Regions from separate parts of the Diaphorobacter sp. JS3051 genome, predicted to be linked through region 2. Evidence: riboswitches for the same ligand, from Rfam matches in the RefSeq annotation. Region 2 holds a riboswitch; the other holds the start of a gene.
The links. Region 2 has a riboswitch for glycine ahead of gcvT (glycine cleavage system aminomethyltransferase GcvT). Riboswitches for the same ligand answer to the same signal wherever they lie in the genome.
Positions count from the first base shown of each region.

Region 1: it holds a riboswitch for glycine, as region 2 does, so the genes downstream of both, I3K84_RS14765 (D-amino acid dehydrogenase) here and gcvT (glycine cleavage system aminomethyltransferase GcvT) in region 2, are expected to answer to the same signal.

Region 1 is NZ_CP065406.1:3,093,265-3,097,543, reverse strand. Features, by position in the region: gene I3K84_RS14770 (peroxidase-related enzyme) at 1-948, shown strand, start outside; glycine riboswitch at 1,120-1,231, shown strand; gene I3K84_RS14765 (D-amino acid dehydrogenase) at 1,325-2,635, shown strand; gene I3K84_RS14760 (FIST N-terminal domain-containing protein) at 2,707-3,972, opposite strand; gene I3K84_RS14755 (PhaM family polyhydroxyalkanoate granule multifunctional regulatory protein) at 4,013-4,279, opposite strand, start outside.
Region 2 is NZ_CP065406.1:170,784-175,062, forward strand. Features, by position in the region: gene gcvH (glycine cleavage system protein GcvH) at 1-39, opposite strand, end outside; gene gcvT (glycine cleavage system aminomethyltransferase GcvT) at 143-1,273, opposite strand; glycine riboswitch at 1,318-1,432, opposite strand; glycine riboswitch at 1,452-1,544, opposite strand; partial or broken gene I3K84_RS00890 (TRAP transporter large permease) at 1,551-2,450, opposite strand; gene I3K84_RS00895 (IS630 family transposase) at 2,485-3,603, shown strand; partial or broken gene I3K84_RS00900 (TRAP transporter large permease subunit) at 3,599-3,994, opposite strand; gene I3K84_RS00905 (TRAP transporter small permease) at 4,077-4,279, opposite strand, start outside.

The DNA.
Region 1 (4,279 bases), 1.4 Mb from region 2:
GTGGCCCAGGCCGTGGCGGCCGCCAGCGGCGTGGCAACGCTGGCCGACCATTACGGCGCGCGCCTGGCCGGCCTGCCCGCCCCCGCGGCGGATGCCCGCTGGCAAGCCATCACGCATTTCACGCAGCTGCTGGCCACGCAGCCCGCCGCGGCCGACCGCGCGGTCCTGCTCGCCCTGCCCCAGGCGGGCCTCGCCACGCCGGACGTGGTGCTGCTCGCGCAGCTCATCGGCTTCGTGGCCTACCAGGCGCGGTTGGTGGCAGGCGTGGCGGCGCTGGCCGCCCTCGGCCCCGCGGGCGCTGCGGCCGCGCCGGTCGCACCCGCCACGCCAGAAGCGCCCTTCGTGCACCCTGCCAACCTGCCCCCGCCCGGCGAGCCGCTGCGCCTGGCCGGCTACACCAGCGAGACGCTGGACTGGAAGGCCTGGCTGCCCGTGGTGGACCCCGCCACCGCCAGCGCCGAGCAGAACGCCGTGCTGGACGCAAGCCACCCCAAGGCACGCACGTCGGACTTTTACCTCGTGCTGGCGCACCAGCCCCGCGTGCTGGCCGAGCGCTCGGAGGCGTTCAACGCCATCATGTACGCGCCTGGCGGCCTGCCGCGCGCCGAGCGCGAGGTGGCCACCACCGTGGTCTCGCGCATCAACGGCTGCGTGTACTGCGCGTCGGTGCATGCGCAGCGCTTCGAGCAGCTGGCCAAGCGCAACGACGTGATCGCGCAGATCTTCACCGACCCCGACAGCGCCGGCACCAACGCCCGCGAGCGCGCCCTGGCGCAGGCCAGCGCCGCGCTCACGCGCGCGCCCGGTGCGTTCAGGCCGCAGCACATCGCGCCGCTGCGCGCCGCGGGCCTGAGCAACCTGGAAATCCTGGACACGGTGCACGCCGCCGCGCTGTTCGCCTGGGCCAACCGCCTCATGCTCAACCTGGGCGAAGCGGTCTACCCCTGAGCATGCACGCAGCGCCCCGCCCTGAGAGCGTGTTCATGGTCTGAGGGTTAGCCCGCTGGGGACGCCGCGCCCGCGCCGCTACGATGGCCGGCGCAGGAGAGCAAACGGCCATGTGCCGTTTCACCGAAGGCGCAAACTCCCATACACGCTCAGGTTCCGTACTGCACACCCACACAGCCGTCTGGAGAGCCGCCACGCCCGCCGTGGCGCACCGAAGGAGCAAGTGCCGCGCACGGTCCCGCGCGGCATGAATCTCTCAGGTACCAAGGACAGGGGGAGCGGCAGCCAGGCCATGTCGCGCCCGCTGTTCGCTATTCATTCAATAGCTGCTCGCGCGCGCCCTGCCTGCGCAAACCTTGAAAAAGGCTTGTAAACCATGCGCGTGATCGTTCTGGGCGCCGGCGTCGTCGGCACCACCTCTGCGTACTTCCTCCAGCAACTCGGCCACGAGGTCACCGTCATCGACCGGCAGGCTGTGCCCGGTGCGGAAACCAGCTTCGCCAACGGCGGCCAGATCTCGGTCAGCCACGCCGAGCCCTGGGCCAACCCCGGCGCGCCGCTCAAGGTGCTGCAGTGGCTGGGCAAAGAGGATGCGCCGCTCTTGTTTCGTCTGCGCGCGGACATGCGCCAGTGGCTTTGGGGCCTGCAATTCCTGCGCGAATGCACGCCCGTGCGCACGCGCCACAACATCGAGCAGATCGTGAGCCTGGGCAGCTACAGCCGCAGCACGCTGCAGCAACTGCGCACCGACACGGGCCTGCAGTACGACCAGCGCACGCAGGGCATCCTGCACTTCTACACCAGCGCCCAGGAGTTCGACGCCGCGCTGGCGCCCGCCGAGCAGATGCGTGCGCTGGGCTGCCACCGCCGCGTGGTGGATGCCGACGAGGCCGTGCGCATCGAGCCGGCCCTGGCCCACGTCCGGCCGCAGCTGGCGGGCGCCACCTACACGGCGGAGGACGAGTCCGGCGACGCCCACCTGTTCACGCGCGCGCTGGCCGGCGTGGCCCAGGCCGCGGGCGTGCAGTTCCGCCTGGGGTGCCACATCACCGCGCTGCACCCGGCGGGCGGCGCCATCGACCATGTGGAGGTCACCAACGAGGCCGGCGGCTACGAGCGCGTGCGCGGCGACGCCTACGTGCTGGCGTTGGGCGCATTCAGCCCGCTGCTGGCCCAGCCCCTGGGCCTGCGCCTGCCGATCTACCCGGCCAAGGGCTATTCGGTGACGCTGCCGGTGCGCGACACGGCCGCCGCCTACCAGGTGAGCCTGACGGACGACGAGTACAAGCTGGTCTTCTCGCGCTACACCAGCGCGCAGGGCGACCGGCTGCGCATCGCGGGGACGGCCGAGCTCAACGGCTACGAGCGCGCACTGAACGCCGTGCGCTGCGAAGCCATCGTGCGGCGCGTGGAGCAGCTCTTTCCCGGCGCGGGCGATGCGAGCCAGGCGCAGTTCTGGAGCGGCCTGCGCCCCGCCACGCCGAGCAACGTGCCGCTGATCGGCAAGACGCGCTACGGCAACCTGTTCCTGAACACCGGCCACGGCACGCTGGGCTGGACCCACGCCTGCGGCTCGGGCAAGTCCATCGCGCGCATCGTGAGCGGGCTGGAGCCGGAGCTGGACTTCGCGTTCTGCGGCCTGCCGCGCCCTGCTGCGGCGCCCCGCCCCGCCGTCATCGGCGTTTGAGCAAGCGCCACGGCGCTATGCATTGCATAGCTGCTTGCGCTTGATGGACGGGCGCTAGAGGCCAAAAAGGCTTATAAAGCCCCGTCCGGCGCGACGAACACCGTCAGCACGCCCGTGTAGCCATAGAGCCGGTGCGCGGCGATTTCGCCGCCGGCGAAGAAGCCCGCCAGGGGCACGTCGCCCAGCGCATGGCGCACGATCTGCAGCTCGGCGCTGGGCCCACCGAAGTGCGGCCCGCCGCGGCCCGAGCAACTCACATACAGCGCACCGCAAATGCGCCGGCCGCCCGTCGGCTCGGCATGCGGCGCGCTGCCTGCGGCGGGCAGCGCCTGCGCCTCTTCGAGTTGGGGCGATAGCTCCTCACGGATCTCGGCGCAGATGCGCATCAGGTCGGCACGGGCCGCGCCGACGTTGCGCTGGCAGAAGGCCAGGCGCATGCCCACCTCGACATGGTCACCCAGCGCCACGCCGCTGCGCGTCGCGTCCAGCCCGACGATGTGGCGCACGCGCGTGTCGGCGCCAAAGTGGCCCGTGCGCTGGCGCTGCGGTGCGTCTGCGTCCTCCAGCCCTGCCAGCGTGGCGCGCACGGCGCGCAGGGCGGCCTGGGCGTCGCCCTGCAGCGTCACGCCCAGCGTGTCCAGCAGCACGTCCAGCGCGGGCTCGCCGTCCAGCTCCAGCACCACGTTGTCCTGCGCGGCGGTGATGACCGCCTGCGCGCCGATGGGCTGGCAGCCCTGCGTGACGCGCGAGACCAGTTCCACCTGCGCATCAAAGGCCACGCCCGACAGGCCGCCGTGCAGCACGCCGTCGCCCTCGCCGCCGGCGGGCAGCGCCAGTTGCACCTGCGCCCCGCGGCTGGCCACCACGCCGCCAAACAGGTAGCCGCTGCTGGTGCGGCCCGCCATCTCGGCCACCAGGTCCGCCAGTTCGGGTGTCTGGCCGTCCGCATGCACCAGCGCCGTGTGGGCCGCAAAGCCCGCCCCGGCCGCATCGCCGTGCGCCAGCGGCGCCACGCCCGAGAACACGCGGTAGTGCGCGCGCGGCAGGTCGCACAGCATCAGCGAGAGCGCGGGTTCATCGAAATATTCGACGTTGTTGCCCGCCACGCCCACGCCGACCGCGCCTGCCCAGTCGGTGACCGTCGGCAGTTCGCGCCGCAGCAGGTCCAGCAGGGCCGCGGCATCGTCCGCATAGTGGTCGGTGATGTAGAGCAGCCCCAGCGTGGGTGCACTGGCGTACTGGGGCAGCGCCATCTGCGCCCGCAGTTGCGCCAGCACCAGCACCGCGGCCATGTGCCACTGCGGATGGGTGGCGTGTGCATTGGGAAAGAGTCTCATGTGTCAGCCCTGCGGTGGGGTACAGGCGCCGCCGCGCAGCTCAGCCTGCCGGCCGCCGCGTGCGGGACGCGGCAGCCTTTGGGGTGGGCGATGGTGCGGGGGCACGCTTGGCACCCGCGCTGGCCGCGGCAGTCCGCTTGGCGGCCGGACGTGCCTTGTCGTTGGCCTTGTCGTTGGCCTTGCCGCCCGGTTGGGTCGCCGGCCGGGCGGCCGCCTTTGCGGAAGGCTTCCCGACGGCAGGGGCGGGCGTTGCCGCAGGCGCCGCACCGGCGGCCTGCGCCGCCGCGCGCATGCCATGCATGCCCTG
Region 2 (4,279 bases):
GTTGATCCATTCATGGTCTTTGGAAAACTGAATGCTCATGGGGGGCTCCGGGAAGAAGAAGTGGAAGGAAAAGGTTTGAGAGTGGTCAGCCCGCACTGTAGCCGGGCTGACCTGGGCGCGGTGGCAGTTCGCCGTGGTGAATTCAGCCGCGGTAGTAGCGTGTGGGAACAAAGGGCGTGGCAGCCACTTCCATGGGCACGGCCTTGCCGCGCACCATGGCGTTCACACGGGTGCCGGGGGCGGCATGGGCGGGCATTACGTAGGCCAGGGCGATGGGCTTGTCGGCAGTGGGGGCCAGCAGGCCGCTGGTGACTTCGCCGATGCGCTCGCCCGACTCGTTTTGCAACTCGGTGTGCTCACGCACGGGCACGCGCTCCAGCGCCACCAGGGCCACGCGCTTGCGCGTGAGGGTGGCCGGGCTGTCGATCTGGGCCAGCACCTTGTCGGCACCGGGAAAACCGCCAGCGCGCGCGCCGCCTGTACGGCGCACCTTCTGGATGGCCCAGTTCAGGCCGGCTTCGGGCGGGGTGGTGGTGGTGTCGATGTCGTTGCCATACAGGCACAAGCCGGCTTCCAAACGCAGCGAGTTGCGTGCGCCCAGGCCGATGGGCTTGACCTCGGGCTGGGCCAGCAGCGTGCGCGCCAGGGCCTCGGCCTGCGTGGCGGGCACCGAGATCTCGAAGCCGTCCTCGCCGGTGTAGCCGCTGCGCGTCACGAAGCACTGCGCCCCGGCGATGTCGAAATGCCCGCCGGTCATGAACACCAGTTTGTCCACGCCTGGTGCCAGACGCGCGAGCACCGCAGCCGCCTGTGGGCCCTGCAGCGCGAGCAGGGCCTGGTCGGGCATGGGAATCACCTGGCAGCGTTGGCCGATGCGCGCCTGGATGTGGGCAATGTCGCCCACCTTGCAGGCGCCGTTGACGATCACGAAGAGCTCGTCCTGCGCCATGCGGAAGAACATGAGGTCGTCGATGATGCCGCCCTCGTCATTGAGGAGCAGGCCGTAGCGCTGCTTGCCCACGGGCAGGTCGACCACGTCCACGGGCATCAGCGTCTCGAACGCGGCAGCGGCGTCAGGGCCGACCAGCTTGAGCTGCCCCATGTGCGACACGTCAAACAGGCCGGCCGCCGTGCGCGTGTGGTGGTGCTCGGCCATCAGGCCCATGGGGTATTGCACGGGCATGGAGTAGCCGGCGAAGGGCACCATGCGGGCGCCCAGTTCGATGTGCAGGGCGTTGAGGGGAGTGGTGAGCAGGTCGGACATGGCGGACATGGCAATGGGCGAAGGCAAATGGTGGAGCGATCTCTCGATCGCCGATTTGCCCCGCTGTCCGCTTTACCTGAGAGATTCACCCCGCCTGCATGGCATGTCACGGGGCTTGCTCCTTCGGTGGGCCGCATGCTGCTGCGGCCTCTCTCCAGCAAGGGAAACACCCGCATCCCTGCGGGCGTGTCGCCAGTCCTTTTGCCTGAGCGTTCGGCTGCTGCCTGCGCCTTCGGCGGCCCGGCCCTGAGGGGCGCGGACTCTCTCCTGACGGGACGGATTCTATCTATTTTGCGTACACGAGATCACGCAGGGCCAATGAAAGCGATGGCACGTAGGTGATGACCAGGAGGCACAGCAGGACCACGCCCACGAACGGCAGCAGGTGGGCGACGATGCGATCCAGAGAGATGCGCGCCACCGTGCACGCCGCGAACAGGTTCACGCCGAAGGGTGGCGTGATCATGCCGAGCGCCAGGTTCACCACCATGATCAGCCCGAAGTGCACCGGGTCCACGCCGAAGTGCTGGGCCACCGGCGCCAGGATCGGCGCCAGCACGATGATGGCGGCGCTGGTCTCGATGAACATGCCGATCACGAACAGCGCGGCATTCACGCCCAGCAGGAACAGCGCGGGCGACTGCAGCACCTCCTGCAGCCAGCGGCCGATGGCGTCCGGCACGCCAGCGCGCGTGATGAGGAAGGCAAACAGGCCCGCATTGGCAATGATGAACATGATCACCGCCGACGAGATGGCCGACTTGCGCAGGATGGCGAACAGGTCCGCGACGCGGATCTCGCGGTAGATCAGCATGCCCACCACCAGCGCGTAGAACACGGCCACGGCAGAGGCCTCGGTGGGCGTGAACACGCCGCCGTAGATGCCGCCCAGGATGATGACTGGCATCAGCAGTGCCCAGCCCGCCTGCATCAGCGCGCGGCCGAAGGGCATGCGCCCGTCGCCGTCATGCTTGCCCCAGCCCTTGTACTTGCAATACACCCAGACGAACAGCATCAGCGCACCGCTGATCAGGATGCCGGGGCCGAAGCCGGCAATGAACAGCTCGCCAATCGACACCTCGGCCGCCACACCGTACAGGATCATGGGGATGGACGGCGGGATGATCACACCCAGCTCGGCACTGGTGGCTTGCAGCGCGGCCGCGTAGCTAGTGTAGTGTTTGATTCTTAATGAAACTTAATTGAGCAACCACGCTCCAATGCTCTACTACGGTTTGCATTGGAGTGAAAAATTGCGAGTTGCCCCGACGATTGTGTTGACGGATGAAGAGGAAAGCGAGCTGAGCCGGCTGGCGCGCTCCAAGCGCACCAGCGTCAGATTGGCCCAGCGCGCCCAGATCGTGCTGCTGGCCGCGCAGGGGCTGCAAAACAAGGATATTGCCGAGCAGCTTGGCATTGGGCGCGTGCAGGTGGCGCGCTGGCGTGAACGCTACCTGCAATTGGGGCTGCAAGGTATCGAGCGCGACTTGCCGCGCGGCGCACCGCCGGTGAAGGTGGATGTGGCCAAGCTTGTGAAGCTAACCACACAGACCAAGCCCGAGGCGGCCACGCACTGGAGCACGCGCACGATGGCCGCTGAGTTGGGCGTCAGCGCCAGCACCGTGATGCGCCATTGGCAGGCCCACGGTCTCAAGCCTCACATCGTGCGCGGCTTCAAGGTCTCGCGCGATCCGCAGTTCGTGCAAAAGCTCGAAGACATCGTGGGGCTTTACATGTCGCCGCCCGAGCATGCGCTGGTGCTGTGCTGCGACGAAAAGAGCCAGGTGCAGGCGCTGGACCGAACGCAGCCCGGGCTGCCGCTCAAGAAGGGGCGCGCGGCCACCATGACGCACGACTACAAGCGCAACGGCACAACCACCTTGTTCGCTGCGCTCAACGTGCTCAACGGTCAGGTCATCGGCCAGTGCCAGCAGCGCCACACCCACATCGAGTGGCTGAAGTTCCTGCGTCAAATCAATCGGGAGACGCCCAAGGACAAGACGCTGCATCTGATCGCCGACAACTACGCCACGCACAAGCATCCAGCTGTGCAGGAGTGGCTGGCCAAGCACCCCAGATTCAACATGCACTTCACGCCGACCTCGGCATCGTGGCTGAACATGGTCGAGCGCTTCTTTCGCGACATCTCCGAGAACCGGCTACGCCGCGGGGTGTTCACCAGCGTGCCCGAACTCGTCTCGGCCATCGATGAGTACATCGCGCATCACAACACCAACCCCAAGCCGTTCATCTGGACCAAGAACGCTCGCGACATCCTGCAAAAGGTCATCCGCGCCAATAGCCGATTAAGTTCCAAACAGAATGCAACACTACACTAGTGGGGTAGCCATGCTTGATGAGCGCAGGAATCAGGATGGCGCCGATGGCGAACGTGGTCGCCACCGATGACCCTGAGACGGCCGCGAAGATCATGCAGGTGAGCACGCAGGTCATGGGCAGGCCGCCCTGCACGCCGCCCACGATGCTCTTGGCAAACTCCACGAGCCGTCGCGAGATGCCGCCGGTCTCCATGAGGTTGCCCGCCAGGATGAAGAACGGAATGGCTGCGAGCGGAAACTTGTTGATGGAGGCGAACATCTCCTTCACGGAGATCAGCATGTTGGCGTTCGCCACCTGGATGCCCAGGATGGAGGCCAGCCCGATGGAGACGGCCACGGAGATGGTGAGCGCGAAGCACAGCACCATGGTGGAGATCATGACAGTGGTCATAGGGCCCCCACGCGCGTCATTTCATGTACCCGCGGCCCCCCGAGGGGGTCGCTCGCTTGCTTGAGGCGGCTCTGCGCGGCGCTCATTGGGCAGTCTCCAGTTCATGGCGCTGCGGGTCGATCAGATTGCCCACGATGCCGAGGATGCTGAACAGCCCACCCACGGGCATGGCCAGATAGGCCCAGAACATCGAAACCGACTCCAGCCCTGCCATCGACTGCACGCCGCCGCGGCGCGCGTAGTCCCACCCCCACCAGATGATCACGGCCATGAGCGCCAGCGCTG